3 regions of the Paraburkholderia sp. MM5496-R1 genome follow, and region 2 is predicted to be linked to each of the others. Evidence: riboswitches for the same ligand, from Rfam matches in the RefSeq annotation. Region 2 holds a riboswitch; each other region holds the start of a gene.
What was found. Region 2 has a riboswitch for cobalamin ahead of cobA (uroporphyrinogen-III C-methyltransferase). Riboswitches for the same ligand answer to the same signal wherever they lie in the genome.
Positions count from the first base shown of each region.

Region 1: linked by a shared signal. The riboswitch ahead of OKW38_RS11390 (TonB-dependent receptor) and the one ahead of cobA (uroporphyrinogen-III C-methyltransferase) in region 2 are both predicted to bind cobalamin.
Region 3: linked by a shared signal. The riboswitch ahead of OKW38_RS15320 (TonB-dependent receptor domain-containing protein) and the one ahead of cobA (uroporphyrinogen-III C-methyltransferase) in region 2 are both predicted to bind cobalamin.

Region 1 is NZ_JBNDLT010000002.1:960,378-970,962, forward strand. It holds gene OKW38_RS11380 (ABC transporter substrate-binding protein) at 1-606, opposite strand, end outside; gene OKW38_RS11385 (ABC transporter ATP-binding protein) at 603-1,412, opposite strand; gene OKW38_RS11390 (TonB-dependent receptor) at 1,433-3,646, opposite strand; cobalamin riboswitch at 3,921-4,064, opposite strand; partial or broken gene OKW38_RS11395 (SET domain-containing protein-lysine N-methyltransferase) at 4,331-4,489, shown strand; gene OKW38_RS11400 (hypothetical protein) at 4,537-4,839, opposite strand; gene OKW38_RS11405 (hypothetical protein) at 4,816-5,202, shown strand; gene OKW38_RS11410 (Fur family transcriptional regulator) at 5,244-5,771, shown strand; gene OKW38_RS11415 (hypothetical protein) at 5,890-6,114, shown strand; partial or broken gene hisI (phosphoribosyl-AMP cyclohydrolase) at 6,161-6,571, shown strand; gene OKW38_RS11425 (dihydroorotase) at 6,585-7,949, opposite strand; gene OKW38_RS11430 (6-pyruvoyl trahydropterin synthase family protein) at 7,943-8,515, opposite strand; gene OKW38_RS11435 (carbonate dehydratase) at 8,532-9,092, opposite strand; gene cysS (cysteine--tRNA ligase) at 9,089-10,501, opposite strand; gene OKW38_RS11445 (CobW family GTP-binding protein) at 10,498-10,585, opposite strand, start outside.
Region 2 is NZ_JBNDLT010000003.1:2,424,224-2,434,808, reverse strand. It holds gene cobN (cobaltochelatase subunit CobN) at 1-1,435, opposite strand, end outside; gene cobW (cobalamin biosynthesis protein CobW) at 1,450-2,541, opposite strand; cobalamin riboswitch at 2,744-3,021, opposite strand; cobalamin riboswitch at 3,102-3,359, shown strand; partial or broken gene cobA (uroporphyrinogen-III C-methyltransferase) at 3,555-4,292, shown strand; gene OKW38_RS37360 (cobalamin biosynthesis protein) at 4,296-4,802, shown strand; gene cobO (cob(I)yrinic acid a,c-diamide adenosyltransferase) at 4,799-5,401, shown strand; gene OKW38_RS37350 (cobyrinate a,c-diamide synthase) at 5,405-6,784, shown strand; gene bluB (5,6-dimethylbenzimidazole synthase) at 6,768-7,427, shown strand; gene OKW38_RS37340 (DUF4136 domain-containing protein) at 7,464-8,078, opposite strand; gene OKW38_RS37335 (CHASE2 domain-containing protein) at 8,121-10,585, opposite strand, start outside.
Region 3 is NZ_JBNDLT010000002.1:1,817,318-1,827,902, reverse strand. It holds gene lgt (prolipoprotein diacylglyceryl transferase) at 1-581, shown strand, start outside; gene OKW38_RS15345 (SIMPL domain-containing protein) at 676-1,401, opposite strand; gene OKW38_RS15340 (EVE domain-containing protein) at 1,645-2,103, opposite strand; RNA gene ssrS (6S RNA) at 2,245-2,426, opposite strand; gene OKW38_RS15330 (cell division protein ZapA) at 2,493-2,807, opposite strand; gene OKW38_RS15325 (ATPase) at 2,804-3,163, opposite strand; cobalamin riboswitch at 3,384-3,648, shown strand; gene OKW38_RS15320 (TonB-dependent receptor domain-containing protein) at 3,739-5,667, shown strand; gene OKW38_RS15315 (FecCD family ABC transporter permease) at 5,707-6,771, shown strand; gene OKW38_RS15310 (ABC transporter ATP-binding protein) at 6,768-7,610, shown strand; gene cobT (nicotinate-nucleotide--dimethylbenzimidazole phosphoribosyltransferase) at 7,644-8,705, shown strand; gene OKW38_RS15300 (adenosylcobinamide-GDP ribazoletransferase) at 8,779-9,555, shown strand; gene cobC (alpha-ribazole phosphatase) at 9,540-10,130, shown strand; gene OKW38_RS15290 (cobalamin-binding protein) at 10,183-10,585, opposite strand, start outside.

The DNA of each region.
Region 1 (10,585 bases), on a different contig from region 2:
CGGGCGCACCGGGTCCGGTCCCAGGGCACGCGACACCGTCGCGATACGCGCCTGCATCGACGCGACAACGCTCGCCGCACGCGCGTCCACATCGAAGATCGCGCCGAGGTTGCGCAGGTCGCGATAAACGTCGTCGAGCGACGCCGCCGGCATCGGCATCACGTGCGCGCAGGACTCCGTGAGCTCGTACGACGCGATGCCGAAGCGTGCAAGCGCCTCGGGCGTGACGGGACCGCCGACGCGCATGCCATAGTTCCAGCCGGCCAGATAGAAATCCGCACCGGCGCCGACGAGCGTCTCGATGGACGGATAGCGGCGCGCCAGTTCCGGGATCCCCGCAAGGCGTACGCGCAGAGACGGATCGTCCGTCTTCCAGCCGCCGATTCCCGTGAACCCCGCCATCCGTGTCCTGAGCCCCAGCGCGAGCATCATCTCCGTCAGGTTCGAATCGTTGCTGACCGCCCTCGCCGGCGCACGCGCGAACGTCACATCCCGGTTGCAGCTGCGCACGGTAACCGGATAACGGTCAGCCTGTGCGTACGATGCGGCTACGAAAAAAATGGTGGCCGCCGTCGCGCGCCAGAGGGAAGTCTTCCTTTTCGTCATGTCCCGGACTCCGGTCCTGTAATCAGCGTGATGCGCGGACGTCCCGTCACCGGGTGCCGGTCGACGAGCGCATCGACGCCATACACCGTCTTCAGCAAGGGCTCGGTTAGTACCGCCTGCGGCGTGCCGCACGCGACGATCTCACCCGAGGCAATCACGTACAGCCGGTCGCAGAACGCAGCGGCGAGATTCAGGTCATGAATCGTGGCCAACGTGGTGATCCGCTGCCGCCGCACGAGGCCGAGCAGTTCGATCTGATGCCGCGGATCGAGATGATTGGTCGGCTCGTCGAGCATCAGCACACGCGGCTGCTGCACCAGTGCACGGGCCAGCAGCGCGCGTTGCCGTTCGCCGCCCGACAGCGAAGCGAACGGCCGCTGCCGGTGCGCATCGAGTTCGACATCGTGCAGCGCGGCGTCGACGAGCGCTGCGTCCACGGCGGTGTCGCCGTCAAGCAGCCCCTTGTGCGGCGTACGGCCCATCGCGACGACCTCTTCCACCGTCAGGCCGAAGTCGTCGGGCGGGTCCTGCTGTACCACCGCGATGCGTTGCGCCGCCCAGCGCCCGGACTTGACCCAGACGTCGTCGCCGTCCAGCCTGACGGCGCCGCTGTGCGGCCTTGCGTACCGGAACGCACACCGCAGCAGGCTCGTCTTGCCGCTGCCGTTGGGTCCGATCAGGCCGACGAATTCGCCCGGCTGCACTTCGAGCACGATCCGCCGCAACAGGCTCTCGCCGTCGTCCGGGCGTCTCGCGTCCCGCGACGGCGGCGACCAGCCTAGCTCTTCGATATGCAGTGAGGTCATGGCTTTGCCGATCAATGAGGCTAGAAAGTCATCGTCGCGGTGACCCACCCCGAGCGCGGCGCGCCGAGCAGCCATTCGGTGCCGTCGTTCTGCGTGGAGACCGCATAGGTCCGGTTGGTCAGGTTGCGCAGATAGAGCGCGAGCGTCAGGTTGCGCGTTGCGCGCCACGACGCGGACGCATCGACCAGTGTGTACGACGGAATCGACACGCTGTTCGCGTTGTCGCCGAAGCGCCGTCCGACATACTGCACCCCGGCTCCCGCGCGCCAGCCAGGCGCGAACGCCCAGTCGAGCCACACGTTCGCGGTCTGCTCGGGGATGTTGTAGGGCACGTTGCCCGCGCGCGACACGCTCTGACCATCGACCGCCTCGTCGAAATCGTCGTACCGCGCGCGCAGCAGCGCCGCGTTCGCCTCGACCGACCAGCCGCCGCCCAGCCGCAGCGCGCCCGACCATTCGACGCCGCGCGACGACTGCCGGCCGACCTGCTCGCTCAGGTCCGGGTTCAGCGGATCGGTGCTCACGAGGTTACGCTTCACGATCTGGTACACCGCGAAGGTCCACGATCCGCGGCCGCCGAGCACTTCCTTCTTGACACCCGCCTCCCACTGCTGACCTGTCGACAGCGTGAACTGACTGTTCGATTGCGACAGCGTAATCAGCGAACTGACGCCGTCGGTGCCGGTCGTGTACTGACCGTACACGGACAGTGCCGGCGTGAGCGAGAACACAAGGCCCGTGCGCCATCCTGTATGGGCGAACGTCCTGTCGAACGACGCCGCCGCAGTCGTGGCAGTCGCGAACGTCTCGCGATGCAAGTCGATATGGTCGTAACGCAGGCCACTCACCCACGCGAGCCGCTCGGTCAGCTCGAACCGGTCCTCTGCAAAAAGGGACGCCTGATGCGTGACGGTGCGAAACGCGGGCACGGTCGAATCGGGACTGTCGAACACGCCCGGATCGAAACCGAATGCCGGCACGATCGACGAGCCGCCGTATGGTGAATTGCTTGTATCGACAAACGAGATCACATTGAAGTCCGCGCCGACGACCAGCCGGTTCTGATGGCCCCATGCACGCCCGTCGATCGTCGTGTCGAGCTGGTCGCCGATCTGCCGCTGATGATGGAGGATCTCGATGTAATCGCTGCGCAACACATCGCCATCCGGCTGCAGGGCGTAGCTCTCGCTATCGTGCCAGTGGCGGTTGGTCAGCAAATAATAGAGCTGGTTGCGCACCGTGATGCCAGGCATGGCGTGCCACTTCGCGTTCAGCCGCGTCCACTGGTCGTAATAGGAGATCGCGGAATCGGCGACGTTGTAGTTCTGGTAGCGGAACGCCGGATTGAGCGCACCGTCGAGCACCGGAATCCCGAAATAGCGCGCCGGCTTCTGGCGGCCGTAGTCGTAGTCGAGTGTGAATGACAAGGTCGGATCGACGTCGAGCCGCAATGCGCCGCCGAGCGCCGTGGTATGCGAATCGCCGCGCGGTACCCAGCCGTTCGAGCGGTCGTCGCTCACGTAAAAGCGGTATGACAGCATGGGCCCGAGCGCGCCCGTCGTATCGAGCGCCACGCGCTTCTCGCCATAGGCGCCCGCGCCGAGCTGGACCGTGGTCGCGTAGTCGCGCTGCGGCGCCTTCGGCACGACGTTGATCACGCCGCCGATGCCACCCTCACCGTAGAGCACCGACGCCGGACCGCGCAGCACCTCGATCCGGTCGACCGACCACGTATCGAACGGAAAGGTCACCGTGCCTGCGCCAGGATACATGCGCGTGCCGTCATAGAGCGTCGTGATCGACTTTGGCCCGCTGAAGCCGCGCACCGAGACCGACGTGCCGCCATTGCCGGGTGCCGCGTCGGTGGCAAAGCCGGCCGCACGCGTAATGGCCTCGTTGACCGTGGTGTCGCCGCGCACCTGAATCTGCTCACCGGTGAGCGTCTCGACGCTCGCCGGCGTATCGAGGCTCGACAGTCCAAGCCGGCTGCCGGTACGGATCGGCGTGCTCAGGTCCGGTGTATCCGTATGGCCCGATGCCTGGACCTTAACAGCCGGCAGCGTCTGTGCCGGCTCCTGCGCAGATTGCGTGCTGTCTGCCGCCGGGCCGCTGCCGTCATCAGCAAACGCGGACGACGAGCCGATCAGCCACGCGCAGCCGAGCATCCCTGCTGTGAGCTGACGGCTGCGGCGTCGCTGCGTTCGCGACGGCGAAAGGATCGAGATTTTCTTCATTGTCCTGCTCTCTTTTCTTTTTTCTCTGGCGCTACCGTATGCGGTGCGCCTGTTTGTTATGCGCTCGACACACGTGCCGATCCACCATGTCATCGACGCAGTGAAACGCCGCACGATTGCCGGAAACACGAACCAGGCATGCCGTACTGACCGGCGAAACTTACCGGGTCAACACAGACGACGGGAGAAAAAGAGGAAGCAACGGGCAGCCGATGCCCGGTGGACACTGACGATGCAGGTCATGGCGGTTCTCCTGGGGTTTCGCGCCCCATGACAGGTGAAGGAAGACAAGGCCCAGGTCTGACTCCCGGTTTCAGGAAACCGGTCACAGTGGCGCGACCGCGCTGGATTTGCACCAGCTTCCGGGCTTTGCGTGCGCAATTCTAATCGATCGCACACTCAATTCCCCCGCGCCCCGGCCTGGCTAGCGCATGCCTGCCCGTGCAGGCTGCCCGCTTCACGTCCGGGTCATCGCGCCAGCGGTCGGATCGCCCGCGATTCCGGCAGAACGATATCTAACCCGCATCGTAAACGCAACACAGTTGCGATAATTAGAAAAGGGAACGCTATACTTGAGTCTGCTTCACCGCATACATTCCTGCATTCATGCCCCGCCTGATCCAGATCCGACGCAGTCCCATCCATGGCAAGGGTGTCTTTGCCGTTGCCGACATTCCGCGCGGCATGCGCATCATCGAATACAGGGGGGCGCGCATTACCCACGCGGCAGCACGACGCCAGCATCCCGTCAACGCCGAAGACCCGTTCCACACCTTTCTGTTTGCGCTGGGTGACGGTGACGGCCGCTACTGCATTGATGCGGGCACCGGCGGGAACGCCGCCCGCTGGATCGATCATCGTTGCGCACCGAACTGCGAGGCGGTTGAAGACTACGACCGCCAGGGGATCCTGCGCGTGTACCTCCATGCCGCCGCAGTGAACGATGGAACGAGCTGTGCCATGCCTGTACCCGGCTTGATTTTGCGCTGCTCGATCCAGCCCTCGACGGTCGCCAGCCGGTCACGCCAGCGCGTCGCCGCGCCGACCCGGCAGGCTGGGCCCGTGACATCGACCGCCTCGCCGCGCTGTTCGACGACTATCGGCCGCGCATCGTCTTCTGCCCGCACGAGCGTGATGGCTCTGCGACGCACATCGGTGTCCACTGGCTCGTGCATGACGCCCTTCAGCAACATGCACACGCCGTCTGGCTTGCGCAGACAGAATTCTGGGGCACCCTGGAGCAGCCCAATACCCTCGTCGAACTCGACAGCTCAAGCGTCGCGACCATGATCGAGGCGTTGACCTGTCACCATGGTGAAATTGCCCGCAACCCCTATCACCTGCGCCTGATGTCATGGCTCGCGGACAGCATGCGACGCGGTGGCGAGGCTGTGTTCGGTGCCGGAATGCAACCGCCGTCCTTCGCCTTCGGCGCGTTGTACCGGCTCGAGCGCTGGGCAGGCGGCCGGCAGACGGCAGTCGGGCGTCCGATGGCCATCGCTGCGGAGGATGGCCTGCAACCGCTGTTCGACCAGGGCATGCCGCCAGGTCCATGACGACGACCATACGACACGCGTGGCCTTGCCCGCGCGGAACGATGTATCATTCCATCATTGGACAGTTGCATCCACGGTCATCCATGCCTACCCGCCACTCTCCGCGCAAACATCCACCACACGCTCCTACCGACTGGCCATCGCGCCTGCGCGAGGCGGGGCTGCGCTCCACCGCGCTTACCGTTGCCGTGCTCGAACGCCTGGAGGGCGCCGAACAGCCCCGTTCGCACGAAGAACTCGCCCGCGATCTGGGCGCCGCTACAGGCGCGGGAAAAGTGGATCGCGTGACCCTCTACCGGATCCTCGACCGGCTAACTGCCGTTGGCCTGCTCACCCGAATCCAGGGATCTGACCGGGCCTGGCGCCATGCAATCGCAGAGCACGAGACCTCCACTGGTTATTTCGAGTGCGATCATTGCCACAACATTTCTGCGCTTCCGGAAGATCCGGAACTGGCCGGTGTGCTCGCCCGGATAGAGCGCAAGCTTAGCCGCCGCGGCGTTCATAGCACGAACTCTGCCGTCACGATTCACGGTACCTGCCGCGACTGCTCGACCCACGGCGTGTGAGCACGCAGGATCGTTGCACCTGATTCGGCGGGTCCGAAATCAGGTTATTAACGCCACTTTGTTGCATTAATAACCAACCCTGCTACCATGGGATTTTCCGCTGGCGCCCGCCGTACCCATGACCTCGCCGATTCCCCAGAGCTTCGATGACTGGCAGCACTGCATTGAGCACGAGTGCGGCATCACGCTGACGCCGGCGTTCATCCAGGCACGGCTGGCCGTACTCGGCGACCCCGACAATGCCGAGACACAGCGGTTTGCGCGGCTCTACGGCGAAGTGCACCTGCAAAGGGTGCTGGGCTGGTTTGCTGCCGCGCTGGAAAACACGTCACTTCGGGCATGATGCATCGGGTGTGACATAAACATCCGTCACCGAAGTCGAGGAAGGTCGCTCGCTCTCGCCCAGATTTGGCCCTGATGGACTGATTCCCTGCGTCGTCAGTGATGCGGGCCGGGACGACGTCCTGATGGTCGGCTATATGAACCGGGAAGCCCTTGCGCGGACGATCGAGACCGGTATCGCCCACTACTGGAGCCGCAGCCGCCAGACGCTCTGGTCCAAGGGTGCGACGAGCGGACTGACCCAGCGCGTAGTCGAGATGCGCATCGACGACGACCAGGACGCGCTGTGGATTCGCGTCGAGGTGGCGGGCAGGGGCGCGAGTTGCCACGTCGGTTATCGCAGCTGTTTTTACCGCGCGGTTGACCTGCCCGAAGCAACCTTGCGGTTCACGGAAGGTGCGAAGACGTTTGACCCCGTCGCCGTGTACGGCGACGCGCCCAATCCCACGCAGCTCTGACAGCTTCCGGGCGTCATGCCGGCGTGATCGCCATCGCCCTGTCGAAGCGGACCGGCTGTCCCACTGGGTATCCCTGCACGGCGTCATCGCGCATCACCACACGGCCACGAATGATGGTGGCGACCGGCCACCCCGTCACCCGCATGCCATCGTAGGGCGTCCAGCCACAGACGCTTGCGATCCAGCGGTTCGTGATTTCGCGCTTTGCCTTGAGATCGACGAGCGTCAGGTCGGCGTCGTAGCCCACGTTGATGCGTCCCTTTTCCGCTATCCCGAACACCCGCGCCGGACCCGCGCTCGTCAGTTCCACCAGACGCTGCAGCGACAGCCGTCCCTCGCTGACGTGATCGAGCATGACCGGCAATAACGTCTGCACGCCCGGCATGCCGCTGGGTGACTGCGGGTACGGGCGGCCCTTCTCTTCCAGCGTATGCGGAGCGTGATCACTGCCCAGCGTGTCCACTCGTCCCTCCCGAAGCGCGCGCCATAGCGCCTCCCGGTGCCGGGCCTCGCGGACCGGCGGGTTCATCTGCGCAAGCGTGCCCAACCGCTCATAACATTCGGGCGCGCACAGGGTCAGGTGGTGCGGCAGTACCTCGACTGTCACCCGGCTCCGGTGCGACGCCAGCAGCGCGATTTCTTCCGCCGTCGAAACGTGCAGGATATGCAGCGGCCGTCCTGTTTCGCGCGCCATGCCGACGATCCTGCGCGTCGCATCGAGCGCGCTATCCACGTCACGCCAGCGCGGATGGTCGCGCACGTCGCCCGATGCTTCTGCGATTGACCGGCGCTCGCGCAGTCTCGCCTCGTCCTCCGCATGCACGGCCACCCGCCGCCGGCCGTGCTCGAGGATGCGCCGTAGTACAACGTCGTCATCCGCGAGCAGATCGCCGAACGAGCTGCCCATAAAAACCTTGATGCCGGCGCAGCCCGGCAACGCTTCCAGGTGGCCCAGCTCACCAGCGTTGACGGACGAGCCACCGATGTAGAACGCGATATCACACCACGCGCGTCCTGACGCTGCCGCGATCTTCCGTTCGAGGTCGTCGCGGCGCAGCGTCAACGGACTGGTGTTGGGCATTTCGAAAACGGCCGTCACGCCACCGAGCACCGCGCCTCGCGTGCCCGCTTCGAGATTCTCCTTGTGCTCGAGGCCCGGTTCGCGGAAATGGACCTGTGAGTCGATCACGCCAGGCAGCACGTGCAGGCCGTGTGCATCCACGACCTGGTCAGCGCTCCAGCCGCGCGCCTCGATCGAAACGATCCGGCCGTCAACGCAGGCAATGTCCGCCTGCCCACTTCCTTCCAATCTGACCACGGTACCGCCGCGCACGAGCAGGTCGGCATGACGGCTCGCTGCGCCCATCGACGTCAGCATGCCGGTGCGCACGCAATAGCGCTGGTCAGTTCATCCAGGATACCGGTCGTCGCCTCCCGGCGCACGGCATCCGAGAATCCGATCAGGGCGGGACTGACCAGCCCCATGCGCGGATTGTAGGCATCGCGCCGGAAGCACTGTGCGTAGCCGGTCGCCGTCTCATGCACGATCACCGACTGGACCCTGACATCCGCCTCGCCGTTACGCATCGGCATCGCACGCATCACCACATCGACCAGCACGAAGAACACGCGCGAGAGCTGCTCCGCGCTGGGCGACACCGGCAGGGCAATCCAGCGCTGCGAATGGCTACGGCACATCTCCATGTACGCCGGGTCGTCGCAGTTCCAGAACACGAGCGTATGGTCGAACGCGTCCACGATCTCCCGGACCTCCCCCTTGAGGAGGCCGAAGTCATAGACCATCTGGCCGTGATCGAGCGCATCGGCCTCGAGAATGATCTCCACGCGATAGGAATGGCCGTGGATCGACCATGCACAACGATGCGATGACGCATGCCGCACGACATGCGCACCTTCAAACGAAAACAGCTTGCGGATCAACATCAGTCATCCCCTACGGTCACAATTCGTTCGCGATGCGGCGGTATCCCTGAACGAGCCTCACATTGGTCTGCGCGACGTCCTCGGAGAACTCCGACGCACTGGCAGTCACCTTCGGAATCGTCGACAGGTCGGTGCCCGGCCCGATGCGCTGGGTCGACGGCACGTAAAAGCCTGCGGGAAGGTTGCAGCCGTCAACTACGGCATTGTGGCGGACCACACAGCCTTCACCGACGGTGCAGTTGAACAGCACGCTGTTAAAGCCGATAAACACACGGTCGCCGACTTCGCAGGGACCATGCACAATCGCGCGGTGAGCGATCGATGTATGGCTGCCGACCGTTACCGCAGCGCCCGACTTCGAGTGGATCACAACGCCATCCTGGATGTTCGAGTGCGCGCCGATATGGATCGGTTCAATGCCGCCCTGCGCATCCGTCTCGTCGGCACGGATCACCGCGTACGGGCCGATGAATACATTCGCGCCGACGATGACCCGTCCGCACAGGATGGCGGTCGGATCAACAAACGCGCTTTCGTGGACCACAGGCAGGTCCCCACGTGGATTTTTGCGGATCATGCCAGGACTCCGTGACTTCGGTGCCAGACTGTCCCTTCCAGCGTGTCCTCGATCTGGATACCGGCGCGCAGCAGCTCGTCGCGCAGCGCATCGGCCTCCCCAAACGCGTACTGCCGGCGTGCCTCGGCGCGGCGGGCCACGATTGATTCCACCCACGCGTCTTCCGTGACGGATGTCGCGTCGATACGGCCGCGCAGTGCCACCAGTGCCTGAGCCGGTTCCTGCTGCAACAGGCCGAGCAGTTGTGCGGACGCCAGCAGGCACGCCTTCGCCCATTGCTGCGCCGATCCCTGGGAAGCCTGCTCAAGATCCTCCAGCAGCCGATACAGACGGGCGAGCGCGCGCGGTACATTCAGGTCATTCGAGAGGGCCGCCTCCACCTCGCTGTCGGGTCCGGTCCCAAGATGCGGAAGTCCCGAGACGGCATCGAGCGCCATATAGGCCCGCTGCAGCGTCCGGCATGCCGCCTGTAGCCGCTGCACGCTCCAGTCGAGCGGATGACGGTAGTGGGTCGAAAGCAGCGCCAGCCTGAGCGCCTCGCCGGGCGCGTGCGCGAGCAGATCGCGCACCAGCAGCACGTTGCCGAGCGACTTCGACATCTTCTGGCCGTCCACGGTGACGAAGCTGTTATGTACCCACATCCGGCAGTACGGCTCACCATCGTGCGCGCAGACGCCCTGCGCGATCTCGTTCTCGTGATGCGGAAAGATCAGGTCCTGGCCGCCACCGTGGATGTCGATGGTACGTCCCAGATGTCGCCCGATCATCGCTGAACATTCGATGTGCCATCCCGGGCGGCCGCGCCCCCATGGACTGTCCCAGCCCGAGATGTCGTCGCTCGAAGGTTTCCAGAGCACGAAGTCGAGCGGATCGCGCTTGTATGGCGCCACTTCCACCCGCGCCCCGGCAATCATGTCCCGGGTGCGGCGCCCCGACAGCCGGCCGTACTCCGTAAAGGACGGGACATGGAACAGTACGTGCCCTTCCGCCACATAGGCGTGTTTCCGTTCGATCAGGGTTTCAATGAGCCCGACGATGTCGGGGATATGCTCTGTCACGCGCGGCTCGATATCCGGTGGAAGGACGCCGAGCGCCTGCATGTCCTCGTGGTACGCGTCGATATACCGCGACGTGATGTTGCCGATCGGCACGCCGTCGCGGCGCGCCGTCTCATTGATCCGGTCATCGACGTCCGTGAGGTTGCGCGCATAGAGCACGGAGCGGTAGCGCCTGCGCAGCAGCCGCACGAGCACGTCGAACACGACTGCCGGCCGTGCGTTGCCGATGTGCGCGTAGTTGTACACGGTGGGACCGCACACGTACAACGTGACCGCATCGGGCATGCCGGTCTGCAGCGGTTCCCTGCGGCGGGTCAGCGTGTTGTAGAGCGCAATGGGGAGCCTCGTCATCCGGAATGCGTCTCCTGCGCACGGATGGCGCCCACCTCGCTGAACAGCCGGAAAGTCGATTCGACCGTTTCACGTTCGACCGCG
Region 2 (10,585 bases):
AGCGCGCGTTCAACGCGTCGCGCACGCTCGCCGGCAACGCGTTGAAATGCGCGAGATAGTCGTCGAGTGCGAGGCTTTGCAGGGCCGGACGCAGATCGCGTACGACCGGATCGTTGGTCACGCCTTCGGTCAGCCTGTTCAACAACGCGTCGCCGTTTTCGGGTAGTTCGCCGACACGATAACCTTCATCGCGCAGCATCGACAGAATGCCGACCACCGACGCCGGCGTATCGAGCCCGACGCCATTGCCGATGCGCCCTTCGCTCATCGGATAGTTGGCGAGAATCAACGCGACTTTCTTGTCGGCGTTATCGAGCGAACGCAAACGGCACCAGCGCCGGCTCAGCTCGGCGAGAAAGCCCACCCGTTCGAGGTCGGGCTGATAGCGGACCACGTCTACCTGCGTATGCGCACAGCGATACGCGAGCCCCTTGAAGCTGATCGCGCGCGTGATGATGCGCCCGTCCACTTCGGGCAGCGCGATATGCATCGCGATGTCGCGCGAATTGAGGCCGTGGTTGTCCTTCAGCCAGTCTTCGCGATTGCCGCCGCTCAGGATCACCTGAAACACCGGCGCGTCGCCGGCGAGCGCGAGCGGCTCCGGGTCGTCGATCGCGGAAGCGGCGAACGCGGTCGTGTTCAGCACGAGCGCGACACCATGTTGCGCGCACAGCGACTGCACGACATCGCGGCTCAGCGCATCCTTCAGCGACGTGATCGCGAGCGGCAGCGGATTGAGCCCTTGCGCTTCGAGCGCGTCGATCAGCGCATCGAACACCGCGGTATTGGCGGCCTGCAGATGCGCCTTGTAGAACAGAATCGCGACGACCGGCGCGTCTTGCCGCCAACGCGCCTGCCAGTCGGCGACGATGGGGGTATCGCGCTCGGGGTGATACAGCGACGCGGCCGGCAACGCGCGCGGCGGATCGGGTTCGCGCCCCCAGTCGAGCGCGCGATACGCGATGCAGCGCAAAAACGCCTCGGCGTTCTGCGGACCGCCCTCGCGCAGATAGCGCCACAGCTGCTGACACAACTCGGCGCTCGCAGTGCTGCGCGCGAGCAGGTTCGGGTCTTCCTGCAGATCGCCGGAAAACATCGCGAGTGTTTGCTGTTTGCGCTGCGCGAGCGCGACCACCTGCTCGATGCCGTACGGCCAATACGTTTCGCCGCCGAGATGATCGACGACGACCACGCGCGCATGCTGCAACACGTCGTCCAGATAGAAATCGACCGAGGCAGGCTGACGCAGATACGTGACGTTCGCGAGCCGCACGCTCGGAAAGCCGTCGCCGAGACGCGGCACCACGCTCGCGAGCAGCGACAGCGTGGTGTCGGCGGAACTGAGCACGACGATCTCGGCGGGCTGCTGATCGATGCGGATCACGCCCTGCGTATCGTCGACGAAGCCGCCCGGCGTCGTGCGCAGCAGATGCATGCTGGTGCGCCCGTTTATGCCGTCGCGTTCGACGTCGCGCCGAGCGCCGCGTCGAACGCCTGTTGCAGCGCGTGCTGGTCGAGGTCTGCGCCGATCAGCACGAAGCGGCTCAACGCGCCGTCGCCATTTTCACCCGCTTGCCAGCGCCGGTCGAAGTAGCTCTCGAAGCGCCGGCCCACGCCCTGGATCACGAGACGCATCGCCGCGCCCTGCAGTGCCGCGAAGCCTTTGACACGGTAAATCGTGTGGGATTCGACGAGCGTCTGCAAGGCGGCGAGCGCCGCGTCGCGCGACGGTACGGATGCCTGCACGACGACCGAATCGAATTCATCGTGGTGATGATCGGGGTCGTCGGCGGAACCGTGGTGGTCATGACGCAGGTGGATCGTCTCTTCCGACGCCGCTTCGAGGCCCAGCAGCGTATGCAGGTCGAGCCGCCCCTGCTGCGCGCGCACGATCTTCACCTGCGGCGCAATCTCCGCGCGGATCGCGGCTTCGACCTCGTGCTGCCGCGCGTCGTCGATCAGATCGGTCTTGTTCAGAATCACCAGGTCGGCCGCCGACAACTGGTCTTCGAACAGCTCGTGCAGCGGCGACTCGTGATCGAGATTCGGATCGGCCTTGCGCTGCGCATCGACGGCGAGCGGGTTATCGGCGAACTGGCCGCTCGCGGCGGCCGGGCCGTCCACCACCGTCACCACCGCGTCGACCGTGAAGCCATTGCGGATCTGCGGCCAGTTGAACGCCTGCACGAGCGGCTTCGGCAACGCCAGGCCCGACGTTTCGATCAGCACGTGATCGAATTCATCGCGGCGCTCCGCGAGCTTTTCCATCACCGGGAAAAATTCTTCCTGCACGGTGCAGCACAAACAACCGTTCGCGAGTTCATACAATTGCCCTTCGGTCTCGACGCCGTTTTCATCGCAACCGATGCCGCAGCCCCTGAGGATTTCGCCGTCGATGCCGAGCTCGCCGAACTCGTTGACGATCACCGCGATGCGCTTGCCGCCCGCATGCTGAAGAATGTGCCGCAGCAGCGTGGTTTTGCCGCTGCCGAGAAAGCCCGTGACGATCGTGACGGGGATCTTGCGCAATTGAGTTTGCATCGTGAGGTCCATCCCTTGGCGTTGATCGGTATGCCGGAAAGTCCGCGCGTGGGTCCGCGTCGGCTGGCGAATGGAGCGAATGAAGCACGCGCAGCAGTACCAGCGATCACCAGACACGGGGACGAACGACGGCATTGCCGCGACAACGGAAATACAGAAAGCGGAACTGAGGTCATGAACGCGCCGCCGCATCCCCGCGGCGGTCGTTCTGCTTCGTTGGGCCGGTATCCGGGCTGGCGAAAGCGCCGCTTCCCCTTCCCGGCCGAGTGGTTTCTCGTCCAGTGGTGAAATGTCCACGCGAGCTTGCGCGAGGACATCGAAGCCGGCACTGCGGTGCCCGGCTATCAAGCCGGAACCGCTTTTCGCTTACCGTTGCGGGGACAGCACAGGTTAGCCGCTCCAGAGCAGGTGGCTCCCTGTTTCCCGTTTAACTGCATGCGCACGAGCGCGCACGCGAGCACCCAAAGTGCGTGCGAGTGTAGGCCCGCGGACTTGCGCAGTCAAGCAACGCACAGAGCCGGAAAGCGCCGCCGTGGCTTATCCGGCAAGGCGCCATGTGCTATCGTATGCGCGCGTTTGGTGCCCGCACATGCGCTCGCGTGTGCAGTTAAACGGGAAACAGGCAGCGCCTCGCGCGTTCAACCTGTGCTGTCCCCGCAACGGTAAGCGACCTGCGGCGCGCGATTCGATTCGCCTTCGATTCCGCCGTGCCGCGCATGCGTTTTTTGATGCCACTGTCCCGCGAATCGCAACCGGGACGGGAAGGCGAAGCGCATGAGGCCGCCAGCCCGGATACCGGCCAGACGCGGAGGCGGTGCCGCATTGCATCCGTGCATCACGTGGCGCCGCCGGCCGCCGGAATCCGCGGGGAACGGATGTGAAGGCGTAGCAGCGCGGCATCGCGCGTGCCCGGATTCGCAGTTGCGCATGACCTCTATATTCACCGCCGCGCGCGCTGTCGCACGCCGCGTCTCTTCTTCCATCACCGCATGGCGCGCGCCATGCACGCCGCGATGACGCGCGCCTGGCTGATCGGCGCCGGTCCCGGCGACGTCGAACTGATCACGCTGAAGGCCACCCGCGCGCTCGCGCAGGCCGATGTCGTGCTCGTCGACGATCTGGTGAATCCCGACGTGCTGCAGTTCGCGCGCACCGACGCGCAAGTCGTGTACGTCGGCAAGCGCGGCGGCCATCCGTCGACGCCGCAAGCCGACATCGTCGCGCAAATGCTCGGGCATCTGCGCGCGGGGCGCAGCGTCGCGCGGCTCAAGGGCGGCGATCCGTTCGTGTTCGGCCGCGGCGGCGAAGAGTTGCAGGCGCTGCAGGCCGCGGGTATCGAAGTCGACGTGATCAACGGCATCACGGCCGGCATCGCGGCGCCCGCGGCGCTCGGTATCGCGGTCACGCATCGTGATCACGCGCAGGGCGTCGTGTTCGTCACCGGCCACGGCGCCGGCAGTGGCGAACCGGACTGGGCCGCGCTCGCCGCGACGCACATGACGCTGGTGATCTATATGGGCATGCGCCGGCTCGGCGAGATCGCCCGCGCATTGCTCGCGGCCGGCATGTCCGCCGACACGCCGTGCGCGGCGATCGTGTCGGCGACGCGGCCTGAGCAGCGTCATGTGCTCGCGCCGCTTCGCGAGTTCGCCGAGGCGGTGGCGCGCGCGGGGCTCGGCTCGCCGGCGATCGTCGTGATCGGCGCTGTGGCGTCGCTCGCACTGGCGCGTGATGCGGCCAAACGCGACGCCGGCATTGCTCACGAACTGGCAGCGAGCGCGACACGACACGGACTCGCACGCGCGATCAAAACGCTGAGCGTCGGCATCGGTTGCCGCTTGCACAGCAAAGCCGCTGAGATCGAAGCCGCCGTGCGCGCAGCGCTCGGATCGAATGCCTTCGAGCAGATCCGCGCCATCGCGACGATCGACACCAAAGCCAACGAAGCCGGTCTGCTCGAATTCTGCTCACGTCATCAGCTGCCGCTGCAACTGTTCAGCCGCGAGCAGATCGCCGCGGTACCGGTCGCGTCGCCGTCGGCGGCGGCACACGCGCAGCTCGGTGTCGATGGTGTGTGCGAGCCGTGCGCGCTGCTGGCGGCAACGGCGCCGGACTCCACCACAACCGCACAAAACGTGCGTCTAATCGTACGCAAGACCGCGCACGCCGGCATCACGGTGGCGATCGCAGCGGCGAACAATGCTGCCCTTAGCGACGCGCCCCCATCCCATCCCGCCCCTCAAAACCAGGACCCTCGATGAAAACCGATCCGGAATCGCATCAACGCATGACCGAACGCCGCCGCGAAGGCCACGAAAAGAAGCAGGCCGGCGCGACCGTCGAAAAAGGCCTGCTGATCGTCAACACCGGCACCGGCAAGGGCAAGAGCACGGCCGCGTTCGGCATGGCCGTGCGGGTGCTCGGCCACGGCATGCGGCTCGGCGTCGTGCAGTTCATCAAGGGCGCGCTGCATACGTCGGAGCGCGATTTCCTCGGCGCGATCGCGCAATGCGATTTCGTCACGATGGGCGACGGCTACACGTGGAACACGCAGAACCGCGAGGCCGACATGGCGACCGCGCGCAAAGGCTGGAACGAAGCGCGGCGGATGATCGAAAGCGGCGACTACCAGATGGTGATCCTCGACGAGCTGAACACCGTGCTGAAGTACGAATACCTGCCGCTCGACGAAGTGCTCGCGGTGATCAACGCGCGTGCGCCGATGTTGCACGTCGTCGTGACCGGACGCCATGCGCCGGACGCGCTGATCGAAGCCGCCGACCTCGTCACCGAAATGCGCGCGATCAAGCATCCGTATCGCGAGCAAGGTGTGAAGGCGCAGCGCGGCGTGGAGTTCTGAGCGATGTCGGCGTTTCCCAACGGGGCTTCGTCCGGGGCGCCCCCCAAAGGGACTTCCTTCGGGGCGTCCCCCCAGGGGACTTCCTTCGGGGCGTGCCCCGCGCTGTTCATCAGCGCGCCCGCGTCGGGACAAGGCAAAACCACGATCACCGCCGGTCTCGCGCGCTATCACCGGCGGCTCGGACGTCGCGTGCGCGTGTTCAAGACCGGGCCGGATTTTCTCGATCCGATGATCCTCGCGCGCGCGAGCGGCGCGCCGGTGCTGTCGCTCGATCTGTGGATGGTCGGCGAAAGCGCATGCCGCAACCTGCTCGCGCGGGCGGCGCAAGAAGCCGATCTGATCCTGATCGAAGGCGTGATGGGCCTGTTCGACGGCACGCCGAGCAGCGCCGATCTGGCGACCACGTTCGGCGTGCCGGTGCTCGCGGTGATTTCCGCGCAGGCGATGGCGCAGACCTTCGGCGCGGTCGCGTTCGGCCTTGCGCGCTTCAGACCGCAACTGCCGTTCCACGGCGTGCTCGCGAATCGCGTCGGCTCGGCCAGGCACGCGCAGATGCTGCAGGAAGCACTGCCGCCCGGGTTGCGCTGGTGCGGCCACCTCGCCGCGAGCGACGAGATCACGCTGCCCGACCGCCACCTCGGCCTACACCAGGCCGATGAAATCGACGATCTCGAAGCACGCCTGGAACGCGCGGCGGATACGCTCGCGTCGACCGCGCTCGCCGAACTGCCGCGCCCGGTCGATTTCGGCGTGCCCTCGCCCGAAGTGCTGCCGCGTCTGCTCGAAGGCAAGCACATCGCGATCGCCCGCGACGCCGCGTTCTCGTTCATCTATCCGGCCAACGTCGCGCTGCTCGAAGCGCTCGGCGCGCGGCTCAGCTATTTCTCGCCGCTTGCCGACGAAGCGTTGCCCGCCGGCACGCACGCGCTCTATCTGCCGGGCGGCTACCCCGAGTTGCATATGGCGACGCTCGCGGGCAACTCGACCAGCGCGGCATCGATCCGCGCGCACGTCGAGGCGGACAACCCGGTGGTCGCCGAATGCGGCGGCATGCTCTATCTGCTCGACACGCTGACCGACGCGCAAGGCACTAGCACGCCGATGCTCGGCCTGCTGCCCGGTCACGCGACGATGCAAACGCGCTTCACGTCGCTCGGCATGCAGCAGATCGATGGCGTCCACGGCACGCTGACCGGCCACACGTTCCACTACTCGAAGCTCGCGACGCCGCTCGCGCCGCAGCGCTTCGCCACGCGCGCGCACAGCGACGCGCCCGGCGAAGCGGTGTTCCGCGTGGGCCCGATTGTGGCAACCTATATGCACGCTTACTGGCCCTCCAACCCGGCTTTCACGGCCGCCCTCTTTCATGGCGAAGCCTTTTGACGACTCGGAGCGCGATGCGGTCTATCGCGCGATTTACGAACGCCGCGACATGCGCCACTTCGTGCCCGATCCGGTCGATCCGGCGGTGCTGCGGCGTCTGCTCGACGCGGCGCATCACGCGCCGAGCGTCGGCTACATGCAGCCGTGGCGCATCGTGCGCATCACCGACGCGGCGCTGCGCACGGGCTTGCGCGACATCGTCGAGCGCGAACGGCTCGCCACCGCCGACGCGCTCGGCAAGCGCCGCGACGAGTTCATGAAGCTGAAGGTGGAAGGCATGCGCGAATGCGCGGAGCTGCTGGTGATCGCGTTGATGGACGGGCGCGAGCGACACGTCTTCGGCCGTCGCACGCTGCCGGAGATGGATCTCGCGTCGGTCGCGTGCGCGATCCAGAACATGTGGCTCGCCGCGCGCGCGGAAGGACTCGGGCTTGGTTGGGTGTCGCTATTCGATGTCGGCGCGGTGCACCAGCTACTGGCGATGCCGGAAGGCGCGCGGCCGGTCGCGATTCTGTGCCTCGGCCACGTCGCTGCGTTCTATAGCGAGCCGATGCTCGAAACGGAGCGCTGGGCGAGCCGTCTGCCGCTCGCCGATTGCGTGTTCGAAAACCGCTGGCCGCAAGACGAGCCGGCGCAGGAATAACTGATACTCGCGGCCCCGGCGACCCGAGGCGGTGTTTTAACGCTGCAGCGGCTCCATCGAGTCGACGTTCGGCACACCGCTCGTCTTGTCGATGCTGAGCCTCACACGCCAGTCGGCCGGCGCATCGAACGGCAGCTTCGCGAGCGCGGTTTTCACGAGTAACGGCAGTGCATGCAGCGGGTCCGCATCGCGATCCATGAACACCGCGCCGACCTTGTAGCGCTCGGCGCCGCTCGCGTAGTCGAAAAAGCGCAGCGTCAGCGCGTGCTGATACTTGCGCCCAAACAACAGCGCGCCTGGACCGTCGCTGCCCGCGCCGCAATCGGCGGGCGCGCAATCCTCACCGCCGATGCCGATCGACGCCGGCCGCGTGCTATACGCCATCGACAGCAGATAATGCGCGGGCTTGCCCGCCGTATCGACGAACCCGTGTTTCGCCAACTCGTCGCGCAACAGCTTTTCGACTTGCGGATGATCGGCGCTGTCGTCCTGAGGCTGCGTGCGAGCGAGCGAATAGGTCTGCTCGCCTTGCAGCGCAACCGCGCGGTCGGCGCCGTTAGCGGAGACGGTGTGCACGTCGGCGCTCAGGCCCGCGCAAGCGGTGAGGCTCGCCGCGGCCAGCGCGGCACAGAGGTGAGCGATCTTTGCCATTGGTTGTTTTCTCTCTAGTACATCGAATACATCAAAGGCGCATCAGACGCGCGGTGCGATCGATTCGTCGAGGGGCGCGTCGTCGAGCGCGGGCAGCCAGATCGTGAAGGCCGTCCCATCGCCGGGCGCGCTGACGACTTCGACGCTGCCACCGTGGCGCGTGACGACGGTTTTGACGAACGCCATGCCGAGTCCCGCCCCGCCCACTTCCGGCCGCTCCGCCTCGTGAAAACGGCGAAAGCGCTCGAACAGTCCCGCTTGCTGCTCCTCAGGAATGCCATAGCCCTGGTCGCGGATCGTGCACGACACGCACGGCGCCTCGCTGCCCGCGCGCTTTGCCGCCGGCTGGCCAGCGAAGCTGCATACGATGCGCGTGTCGGGCGGACTGTACTTGACCGCATTGTTCAGGATATTGACGAGCGCGCGTGTCATCAGCGAGCGGTCGGCGCAGATCCAGGGATCGTCGTCGGCGTCGTCGGCGGATTCCGTATGCAGCGCGATGCGCTTCGCATGCGCCTGCGGCCAGACCTCGTCGCTCGCATCGATGACGAGTTCGGTCAGACTCAGCGGCTCGAGCACATAGGCCTGCGATTCGGCGCGCGCCAGTTGCACGAAGTCGTCGGCAAGCGTGAGCGCGCGTTGCGCGTAGCGTTCGATGCGCTCCAGCACGCTGCGCGCGAGCGCAGGCTCGGTCCGCGCGCGCTCGATCTCGACCAGCGCAATGATCGACGCCTGCGGCGAGCGCATGTCGTGCGACAGCAGCCGCAGCGCGTCTTCGCGCTGACACTCGGCCGCATGCAGCGCCGACACGTCGACGAGACCGGCGATCCAGCCGGTCGTCTCGCCCTGCGCGTTGGTGCAGGTCGCATAGCGCAGCAGATGGTCGCGCTCGTTCGCGTCGCGCACCTCGACGCCCTGCGCCATCAGCGCCGCGAACTCGCCGCGCGTCGGATCGAGGAGCGCCGGCCAGTGCGCGTGCGCGTGCGCGGACAGACTGCGCTCGTTGTCCGTGGCCGCGCCGGTGTCGATCGTCTTCACGAGCGTGAGGCCGCCGAGCACGCTCTGCATCGGCTGGCCTTCGGGCATCGGCGCGCCTAGCCGAGCGAAATGCGCTTTCGCCGCGTGATTCGCGATCAGCACGACGCCGGCCACGTCGCTGACGAGAATCGGCTCCGGCACGCTATCGAGGCTGTCCCACACGAAGCGCTTCATGTCCTGCGCCCGTTGCGCGGCCTGCGCCATCAGCGCCATGTGCTGCGCGAGCACGTCGCCGCCGAATTCGCGGCGGCGCTTCGGCGTCTCGGGCAGCAGATGCGGCTCGTCGGCGAGACGTTGCAGTTCGCCGCGCAGATACGCCATCGTCATTTCGAGGCGTCGCCAGTTCCAGATCGGATAGACGATCACGACGCCGAGGATCGCCGGCACCGGCGAGATCCACAGCCTGCCGCCGTACAGCAGCAGCGCGCTGCCGGTCGCGGCGAGCAGCACCAGCGCGCCGGTCAGCAACAACGAGCGGCGCGGCGACAGTACGAGGAAGCCGGCGAGCAGCGCGGCGAGCGGCCCGAGCGCCGCCGCGAACACGACCCACAGCGCGACCGGCTGGATCTCGCGGCCGCTCAGCAGCGTGTCGAGCACGTTCGCGTGGATGTAGACGCCGGGCAGCGGACCGAGCTCGCCCGATACCGGTGTCGCGAAGCGGTCGTACAGACCCGACGCCGTCACGCCGATCACGACGATGCGCCCGCGCAACTGATCGGCCGGCACCTTGCCGGCGAGCACGTCGGCGAAACTGAGCTTTGAGTAGTTCGCGGCGTTCGGGCCGAACGGAATCAGGAAGCGCTCTTCGCCGCCGTCGTCGCTGCCGCGTGCGGGCTCGTTCGAGGGGCGCGGCGGCAAGCCGCCGCGCAGATGCAGCTTGCCGTGTTCGACCGCGTCGGCGACGAGCACCGTCAGTTGCGGCCAGCGCGAGCGCTCATCGCCCTGGAAGCGCGCGACGCTACGCACGATGCCGTCGCTGTCCACTTCGAAATTGATGTGACCGAGCCCGGCAGCAGCCTGCGCGAGCGGCGCGACGGGTTCATCGACGGTGCGCTTGCCGCTCGCATCGGGCGGCGTCAGCAGCACGGGCAGATAGGTCGGGCTCAGCGCAATGGCGTGGGCGAGCTGAGCGTCGTCGACATTGGGCTCGGTGAACAGTACGTCGTAGATCACCGCGGCAGGTTTGGCCGCGGCGATCTGCTCGAGCAGCCGCGCGTGCACGCTGCGCGGCCACGGCCAGCGGCCGAGTGCGTCGATGCTCGCGTTGTCGATCTCGACGACGACGATGTCGGACAGCAGCGGCTGCTCGCGCAGCTTCAGAAACTGGTCGTACACCAGCAGATCGATGCCGGCGCCGACGCGCCCGAACGACGTCAGCAGGATCACCACGAGACCGAGACAGCCAACGCTGACCCACTCGATCAGAAAGCGCCGGCCCGCCCGCCGTCCAAGACGGGCGCGCGGGTCGA
Region 3 (10,585 bases), on a different contig from region 2:
CGATCGCGATGATGCTGTTCGCTTATCAGCGCAAGCGCTCGTGGCTGCAAGTCACCGACTTCGTCGCGCCGATGGTGCCCACGGGCCTCGCGGCGGGGCGCCTCGGCAACTTCATCAACGGCGAGCTGTGGGGCCGCGTGACCGATCCGTCGGCGCCGTGGGCGATGCTGTTTCCCGGCGCCGCGCCTGACGACGCCACATGGCTCGCCACGCATCCGCAACTGGCCGCGCAATGGCATCTGAACGAAGTGTTCGCGCAATATCACATGCTGCCGCGACATCCGTCGGAGCTGTACGAGATCGCGCTCGAAGGCGTGGCGCTGTTCTTCGTGCTGATCTTTTTCTCGCGCAAACCGAAGCCGCTCGGCGCGATTTCCGCGATGTTCCTGATCGGCTACGGCCTGGCGCGCTTCACGGTCGAATTCGCGCGCGAGCCGGACGATTTCCTCGGCCTGCTCGCGATGGGGCTGTCGATGGGTCAATGGCTGTCGCTGCCCATGATTCTCGCGGGCATCGGCCTGATGGTGTGGGCGTATCGCCGTGGGCGTCGCGAGCAGGCGCAGGCGGTTGGCGCGAACTGAGCGGCGCTCGGCTAGCGTAGCGAGTGTTGCATGAAAAAACGCCACGGCATCGATGGATGCCGTGGCGTTTTCTGTTTGGGCTTGCGCTTGCGCGTCACTTCATCTGCACCGACCCCGACACGTTGACCGTCACCGTCGACGTGCCGCCTTCGAGCGACAGCGGCGCGCTCTTCGCGTCGGCGCCCATCGCGCGTGCGCTCATCATCATCATCGGACGCGGCATCACGCCGCTGTGATTCACGTTGACCTCGCGGATCGAATAGCCGCTAAAGCCGAACGCCTGCGAGGACGCCGCGGCCTGCTCGCGAAACGATTTGATCGCCTCGCCGCTGAGCCGCTGTTCGGCCGCGCGCTGCGCTTGCGGCGACAGCGAGAAACGCACGTTGCCAACCTGCATGATCGATGCCATCTGTCCGGCGAGCTTCGATGCCGCGGCGAAGTCGCGCGATTCGAGCACGACTTCCGTGCGGCCGCGCCACGTCGTGATGCGTCCGTCGCGGTCCGTCGACGGGAAGATCGAGAACGCGCCCGAGCGCGCGGTCACGCCGCTGACGCCGCGCGCTTTCTGCAATGCCGCGTCGGCGCGTTCGTTCAGCGTCGACGTCAGCGACGACGGCTCGCTCGCTTCCTGCTCGTAAAACAGCGTGATTTCGACTTCGTCCTGCGGGACTTCCGCGCTCGCCTGCGCATTCAGCGACAGCACGCCCGAGGGCTGCGGCATCATGGTCTGCGCTCGAGCGGTCGCAGGGTTCAGTGCGAGTGCCACAGGCGCGCCCAAGGCGAGCGCAAGTGCGAGGGACCGTGCGGTTTTTGTCGTCATGACTGGAATCCTTTTGAACAGGTTGTGCACGTTCGACGCGAGCGCCGGGTAGTGGCGCGCGGTTTGACGGATGCGCTGGTGAATGCATCGGCTTGCCGTCGAGCGGCCGGTTCGAGTTCACGCTTTCGTCGACCGATTAGGCGCGTTTTACCGACGCTTGGTTCCCCAATTAGTGCTTCGCCGCCGCATCGGAAACGATGACCTGGATGCGATCACGACAGGTGCCGCGTCGCGCGTTCGCCCTTAAACCAGCTGTTTAGTGATGAAGCGCCATTCGGCTTCGGTCACCGGCGTGATCGACAGGCGATTGCCTTTGGCGAGCACGCGCATGTCCTGCAATTCGGCATGCTCGCGCAGCGCGGCAAGCGGAATCAGCCCGATTTTCTTCTTGAACACGACGTCGACGAGCATCCAGCGCGGCGTTTCCGGCGACGATTTCGCGTCGTAGTACGGACTCTTTTTATCGAACTGCGTAGGGTCCGGATACGCGGTCGACGAGACCTCCGCGATGCCCGCGATGCCGGGCTCCGGACAGCTCGAATGATAGAAGAGCACGCCGTCGCCGACCTGCATCACGTCGCGCATGAAGTTGCGCGCCTGATAGTTGCGTACGCCGGTCCACGGCAAGGTGCGATGTGGTGCGTTGGCGAGGTCGTCGATGCTTGCTTCGTCCGGTTCGGACTTCATCAGCCAGTAGCGCATGAATCGGAGTGAGCGTGTGAGATTGAACGAAGCGCAACAACAGCAGGCGCGTACGGAAAAGCCCCTGAAAAAGGCGCTCAAACGAAAAAACGACGACCAAAGAAAAACGGCATCGAACCGAAGTCCGATGCCGTTCCAGATAAGGTCCCCGCCTTAGCCGCTAGGCCGGCATCCTGAACCGAGGGTTCAGAATTGGTCGCAGTTAGCAACACTTCGGGTACATCAGACTGAGTGACGCGCACACCCGTGCTACAAATTTCCGCAACCGTGCACATGGCATTGGTTCAAGGAATGTATGACCTTGGCGAACCAGGCAGGGAAGCTAAACCGATGAAGCTACAACCCAAACCGTTCAACACGTGACCGATTCGAAACCGGCCCACTACTGCTTACTGCAAGCTGTACTGCTCGATCACAGTACCTAGCTGTTCGTTCATTTGCTGCATTGTACGCCGGATTTCTTCAGCGGGAAATGCTTCTCCGTGTCGCACGCTGCTTTGCAGCTTAAGCAGTTCCGATGCCAGCGACAGCGCAGCCATCACCGCGATGCGATCGGTGCCGCGCACGTTGCTGCCGCTGCGGATTTTCTTCATCTCGGCGTCGACGCGCGCGACCGCCTCGAGCAGCGCGCCTTCCGTTTCCGGCGAGCAGGCGAGACGATAGGGTACTTCGAGAATCGATACTTCGATCTGCTTGGTGGTCATGCGCTTTCTCCGTGTCGGCTCACGTCGCTTTCCGCTTCCTCGTGTCCGGGCTGGGCGGACTCGAGCAGATCGAGCTGGTTATCCGGTTCGCTGCTCGCGCGTGCGCGCGGCAATTTTTCGAGAATGGCATTCAGGCGCACCTGAGCGTCGTCGATCTTGGCGGACAGCGCGTCGCGTTCCGCCTGCAGTGCGTCGCGCTCTTCGCGCAATTGCGCGAGTTCCGCATGCGTGGCTTGCACTTCGGCACGCGTTTGCGCGAGCTGCTCTTCGAGCGCGAGCCGCGCTTCGTTGTGGCGCTGGCTGATCGCAATCAGCTTGCCGATGTTCTGGGAGAGTGATTCGAGTTCGGTGAGCATGTGCTGCGTCCTCTAAAGACATCGCATTTTAGCGCGGAATATTACAGGTTCCGACAATTGTCTCGTTTCGAGACGTAACAGCATCGCTACGTGCAGGTTCGTTGCGTGTCGTGTCGTCGACCATAAGGTAAAAAACCGGTAATCCATCGGACAATAACCTGCATTCAACAGAACCGATTGCGCTCCGGTTGACCTTTCTTGACGCCCCGCGAGGCCGCTCGTAAACTTCCCGCACTCTGGTGCCCGCGCGCGCTTCTCGGCGCGCGCAGTTAAACGGGAAGCAGGACGCGCGCGGTGCCAAAACCGGATGCGCGAACCTGCGCTGCCCCCGCAACGGTAAGCGACCGCATGTGATGTGCTCATGCAGGTCGGTCCTGGTCGCAAGGTTGGAAGTTCAACGTGCGAGTGTGCCACTGCGCGTCACGCGTGGGAAGGCGGGATCGATGTGTCGTAGCCCGGATACCGGCCAGAAAAGAGGGACGTCCCCCGCGAAAACGTTGAACAAGGGGACGCCTCGTGACGCGTCGGCCTGCGGGGAAGCAGGCCGCGCACGCTATCCACAGGAATGTCATCCCATGCTGTCCCCCATCGCCCGCGCAACGCTGCTCGCGTTCGCGAGCCTGCCGCTCGTCGTGCATGCGCAAAGCGCCGAGCCCGCGTCTTCGTCCGCGACGGATGCAACCGCTGCGAGCGCCGCAAACGTTGCCGACGCGGCCAATCTCACTTCCACCGATGCGTCGGGCAACGTGCTGTCGCCGATCGTCGTGACCGCGCAACGCGGACCGCAAGCGTTGCGCGATGCGATCCCGCAGACCACGCAGTTCGATCAGCAGGACATCGCCGACACGACCGCGACCGATCTGCCCGGCCTGCTGCAACTCGCGCCAGGCGCGCAAATCTCGCGCACGGGTGGCCCCGGTTCGACCACGAGCCTCTTTCTGCGCGGCGCATCGTCGACGCAATCGCTGCTGCTGATCGACGGCGTGCGCGTCGATTCGGTGAGTCTCGGCTCAGCTCAACTCGCGCAGATTCCGCTCGATCAGGTCGATCACGTCGAAGTGGTGAACGGCAACGTGTCGGCGTTGTATGGCTCGGGCGCGATCGGCGGCGTCGTGCAGGTGTTCACGAAAGACGGCGGCGATCATCCGCCGCGTTTCAATTTTTCGGTCGGCTACGGCAGCTATCGCACGCAGACGCAAACGGCCGGCGTGAACGGCGCGCTCGATCAGGACGGCCGCACGACTTTCAATATTTCGCTCGCGCGCACGAAGGACGACGGCTTTTCGTCGCTCAATCCGCTCGAGGCGCCGAACGCGAATCCGAACGCAAACGGCAATCTGAACGAGAGCATCAGCGCGTCGCTGCGTCACAAGTTCACCGACAGGTGGGACGCGGGCGTCAGCTACTTCCAGTCGAACAACGACAACAGCTACGACAATGCGTACGGCGAGCCCACCGATCTGAACAATCTCTATAGCAAGGTGCGTCAGGTGTCGGTATTCGCGAACGGCAAGCTGACCGACTGGTGGACCACCCACGTCACGCTCGCCGAGGGCGACGACCGCAGCGTGTCGAACACCAATGGCATCTACAACGGCCGCTTCGATACCGACAATCGCCAGTACACGTGGCAGAACGATTTCGCGCTCGCCGCGAACCAGAAGCTGCAACTCGGCTACGAGCATCTCGACCAGACGCTCGACTCCGACACGTTCGCCGCGCCCGACCGTCACGTCGATTCGGTCTTCGCGGGCTACAGCGCGCGCTTCGGCCGCAACCAGATTCAGGCCAACGTGCGACGCGACCAGTACTCCGATTTCGGTGGAGCGAACAGTTACTATCTCGGCTACGGATTCGACATCACGTCGCGCTGGAAGGTAACCGCAAGCTATTCGGATGCGTTCCGCGCGCCGAGCTTCGACGATCTGTACTATCCGATCAGCGGCAACCCGTCGATCCAGCCCGAGCGCAGTCATTCGGTCGAAGCCGGTTTGCAGTACGCGACCGATGCGCTCGGCGTGATGCGACTGAACGCATTCCAGACGCGCTATACGAATCTGATCGACTACGTGCAGACGATCCCCGGCATCTACCTCGCGGAGAACGTCGGCCGTGCGAAGGTGCAGGGACTCGAGGGATCGTGGAGCGGTCATGTCGGCAAGACCGACGTGCGCGCAACGGTGACGCTGCAGAACCCGCTCGATCTCGACAACGGTACCGACCTCGTGCGGCGCGCGCGTCGGTTCGGGTCGTTCGCGGTGAACCGCAGCATCGGTGGCTGGCGGGTTGGCGGCGAGTGGATCGTCAGCGGTCCGCGCACCGATAGCACCGGCAACCTCGGCGGTTATGGCATCGTGAATCTGTCGGCGCGCTACAACGTCACCAAAGCTTGGTACGTCAGTGCGCAAATCGACAATCTGTTCAACAAGGATTATGAAACGGCCTACTCGTATAACTCGCCGCGACGCGGTGCGTATCTCACGCTCGGCTGGCAGCAGCAGTGACGCGCGCGCCGGGGTGGCCGCATGCGTGAGCGCACGCGGATGAGTCGCGCGTCCGCTTCGCTGCGTGCCGCGATGGCGACGCCGCGCCCGATGAACGCGAAACGCGCGGCCGCGATCTGGCTCGGCCTCGCGTTCGCCGCCATCGCGGTGCTCGGCGCCTCGCTGGTGCTTGGCAGCGTGCCGCTCGCGCCGTCGCGCGTGCTTGCGGCGCTCGTGCCGACGCACACGTTCGGCGGCACGGGCAGCGACGATCTCGCCGGCGAAATCGTGCGTACGTTGCGTTTGCCGCGCGCGCTCGCGGGCTTCGCGTGCGGCGCGTTGCTCGCGCTCGCCGGCGCGCTGCTGCAGGTGCTGCTGCGCAATCCGCTGGCCGAGCCATACGTGCTCGGCGTGTCGGGCGGCGCGGCGACGTTCGCGCTCGTTGCGATGATTGCGGGCGGCGCATGGTGGCTCGTCGATGCGAGCGCATTCGCGGGTGCGTTCGTGTCGATCCTGCTGGTGCTCGGCCTCGCGCGTCGCGAGCTATGGCGCGGCGAGCCGCAGGACACGTCGCCCCGTTTGCTATTGACCGGCGCGGTGATCGCGGCCGGGTGGGGCGCGCTGATCACGCTGCTGCTCAATCTCGCGCCCGACAGCCGTCTGCGCGGCATGCTGTTCTGGCTCACCGGCGACCTCAACGGCGGCGCGCTGCCGTGGACCGCGCTGATGGCGCTCGCGCTCGTGCTGCTCGCGATCGTGCCGGCCGCGCCGCGTCTGAACGTGTTGCTGCGCGGCGACGCGGCCGCTCAGGCGTTGGGCGTCGCCGTGATGCCGCTGCGTTTGCGTGTGTACCTGGTCGCGTCGCTGGCGGCGGCCGCGGCGGTGACGACCGCGGGCACGATCGGCTTCGTCGGTCTCGTCGTGCCGCACATGCTGCGGCTCGCGTTCGGCAACGATCAGCGCATGCTGCTGCCGGCGGCCGCGCTCGGCGGCGGTGTCGCGGTGATGGGCGCGGATCTGATCGCGCGGACCGTGATCGCGCCCGCGCAATTGCCGGTCGGCGTGATCACGTCGCTGGTCGGCGTACCGGTGTTCCTGTGGATGTTGCTCAAACGCCGCCGATGATACGAGCCAAACCCAGCCCCGCCTGTTCGATGCTGAGCACGCAGCGCCTGACGTTGCGCGCCGGCGCGCGCACCTTGCTCGACGCGTTCACGCACACGTTCCATGCGGGCGAAATCTGGTGCATCGCCGGGCCGAACGGCGCGGGCAAGACCACCTTGCTATCGACGCTGGCGGGGCTGTTGCATCCGGCGGCGGGCCATGTCGAACTCGATGGCGTGCGCGTGGCCGACTGGCAGCCGCTGCCGCTCGCACGGCGCCGCGCGCTGATGCCGCAAAGCGCGGCCGATGCGTTCAACGCAAGCGTGCTCGACATCGTGCTGCTGAACCGCTTCCCGCATCTGGGCGGCTGGGGCTGGGAGCGCGACGAGGATCGCGCGGCCGCGCGGGCGGCGCTCGAACGGCTCGGCCTTGCGGACTTTGCGGCGCGCGACGTGCTGTCGCTATCGGGCGGCGAGCGTCAGCGCGTTGCCCTCGCGGCGGTGCTGTGCCAGGACGCGCCGCTGTTGCTGCTCGACGAACCGTTGTCGCATCTCGACCTGCATCATCAGGTCGACTGTCTCGAAGCGCTCGTCGCATGGACGCGCGAACCGCGCCGTAGTGTGCTGTTCTCGTGCCACGATCTGAACCTCGCGCGCCGCTTCGCGACGCACGCGTTGCTGCTCGACGGCGCGGGCGGCGCGTATGCGGGCCCAGTGCGCGACGTGCTGACGCCCGCGTTGACGAGCCGCGCGTTCGGCTATCCGCTGATTCTGATTCGCGACGGCGAGCACGAGGCGCTGATACCCGCGCCGCGCGCGCGTCACGAATCGCCTGCCGGCCATGACGCACAGTCAGGCTGATATTTATTCCTATCCCTTGTTTCGATCACACCTATGACTCGCATCCCACACCCAGCCGGTTTGCCCGAAGTCGCGCCGCTCGATCAGACGCTACGCGCCGAGCTGCAGCGGATCATCGATACGCGCACCAAACCGCCCGGCAGCCTCGGCCGGCTCGAAACGCTCGCGCGCCAGATGGGCCTGATCCAGCGTAGTACGCGTCCCACCGTGCAGCGTCCCGCGATGATCGTTTTCGCGGGCGACCACGGCATCGCCGCCGAAGGCGTGAGCCCCTATCCGCAAGCGGTGACCGCGCAGATGGTCGCGAACTTCATCGCGGGCGGCGCGGCGATCAACGCGCTCAGTCGCGTCGCGGGTCTCGAACTCGAAGTGGTCAACGCGGGCATCGCGACGCCGCTGCCGTCCACGGACCGACTCGTCGACATTCCGGTCGGGCCCGGCACGCGCAACTTCGCACACGAAGCCGCGATGACGCACGCCGAAGCGCTCGCCGCGATGCAGGCGGGCGCCGCGCGCGTGCGTCATCACGCGGCGCTCGGCACGAACGTGATCGGCTTCGGCGAGATGGGCATCGCGAACACCTCGGCGGCCGCGTGTCTGATGAGCCGCCTGTGCGGCTTGCCGATCGACGACTGCGTCGGCCGCGGCACGGGTCTCGACAATGCCGGACTCGCGAAGAAGCGCAACGTGCTCGCGGCGGCGCTCGCGCGCCATGCGGATGCACGCGCGCCGCTCGACGTGCTCGCGACCTTCGGCGGCTTCGAAATCGCGATGATGGCGGGCGCGTATCTGGCGGCCGCCGAGGCGCGCATGACCATCCTCGTCGATGGCTTCATCGCGACGTCCGCGCTGCTGGTCGCCGATGCGTTCTCGCCCGACGTGCGCGAGTACTGCGTGTTCGCGCATGCGTCGAACGAGGCCGGGCATCGGCGCATGCTCGATCATTTCGGCGCGCAGCCGCTGCTGTCGCTCGACATGCGGCTCGGCGAAGGCACGGGCGCCGCGCTCGCGGTGCCGTTGCTGCGCGCGGCGGTGGCCTTCGTCAACGAGATGGCCAGCTTCGATTCGGCGGGCGTCGCCGATCGCGAACCGTGAAGCGCGCGAGCACGCGCTTCGCGATAACGCGAAGCTCGGCCCGCAGCGCCGTGAACCTGCACTCGCCACATTCATGAACCCGCTCGCGGAACTGCGCTATTTCTTCACGGCGCTCGGTTACTTCACGCGCGTGCCCGTGCCGCGCTGGGTCGGTTTCGAGCCGCATTATCTGAACGCCGCGGCGCGCTATTTTCCGCTCGTCGGCGTGTTGGTCGGCGGCTTTAGCGCGCTCGTCTATCTGGCCGCGCTGCGCGTGTTTCCGGCGAGTGTCGCGGTGCTGCTGTCGATGGCCGCGTCGCTCGTGGTCACGGGCGCATTTCACGAGGACGGTCTCGCCGACTGCATCGATGCGTTCGGTGGCGCCTATACGCGCGACGAAGCGCTGCGCATCATGCACGACTCGCGCATCGGTGTTTTCGGCGCCATCGCGCTCGTGATCGCTCTGGCGATCAAGTGGCAAACGCTCGCGGCATTGCCACCGCTGCGCGCCGCAAGCCTGATGCTTGCGGCGCATGGCGCGAGCCGCGCGTGCGCGATCAGTTACCTGGCCACGCTCGACTATGTGCGCGCGGCCGGCAAAGCCAAGCCGGTCGCGCAGCGTTTGAGCGGGCCGGCGCTGTTGTGCGCCGTGCTGTTCGGGCTGCCGTGGCTGCTGTGGCCGAACGGCCCCGGCATGCCCGACTGGCGTTTCGCCGCGCTCACGTGTGCTGTGCTGTTCGCGCTGCGCTTTGCAATGGGCCGTTATTTCGTCAGACGCATCGGCGGCTATACCGGCGACTGCCTCGGCTTCGCGCAGCAGATCTTCGAATTGAGCATCTACCTGGTGGGGCTTGCATGGATATCGTCCTGATTCGACATCCCGCTGTCGCGCTCGAGGCGGGGGTGTGTTACGGCCATAGCGATGTCGCGTTGGCGGAAAGCGCCGAGGTCACGTCCAATGCGTTGGCGGTGAAGCTCGCGAGCTTGCAGGTGCCGGCGCCGCGTGTGCTGATCACGAGTCCGCTTACGCGCTGCGCCGCGCTAGCGACCGAGATCGCGAACGACTTCGGCTGCGTGGTCAGCCACGACGAGCGCCTGAAGGAAATGGATTTCGGCGAGTGGGAAGCGCAGCGCTGGGATACGATCGATCGCGCGCTGCTCGACGACTGGGCCGCCAATTTCGAACATGCGCGCGCGCACGGCGGCGAGAGCGTCGCGCAATTCGTCGCGCGTGTGCGAGCGTGGTTCGATGCGTTCGCGCTGACGCGCGAGCTGTCGCCCGCATACGTGGTCACGCACGCGGGCGTGATGCGCGCGATCGCGTCGTGGGTGCTGGAGGTGCCGCTCGCGCATTGCCTGCAGTGGTCGCTAGATATGACGGGGATCGTCTGGTTGCGACGTAACGACGAGACGCTGCAGTGGTCGCTCGTGCGATGGAATGCGTGACCCGCGTGGTCATCCGGAAAACCGATCTTTTTTCTCGCCACACGCGGCGCCGTCATGGTGCGGGCTGCTTGCTGCGCGAGCGCGCCAGTTCGAGGTCCTCGCACAGTTGCCGCGCGCCTTGCGCGATGCGCGGCGCGGGGCGATTGATCAGATCGCCGTCGATCGCAAACAGGTTGTTGTTCGCGACGGCCGCGAGGCCCGGCCATGCGCGCCATGTGTCGAGTTGCGGCAGCATCGTGTCGGGCCGCGTCGCGCCGGGCGCGGCGGTGACGATCGCCTGCGGATTCGCCGCGAGCACCGCTTCGATCGACACGGTCGGCACGAGCGGCTGCAGGTCCGCGAACACATTGCGGCCGCCGCATAGCGTGATCACGTCGCTGATCATGTGCTCGCCGTTGAGCGTCATCAGCGGCCGGTCCCATACCTGATAGAAGACCCTGACGGCCGGGCGGTTC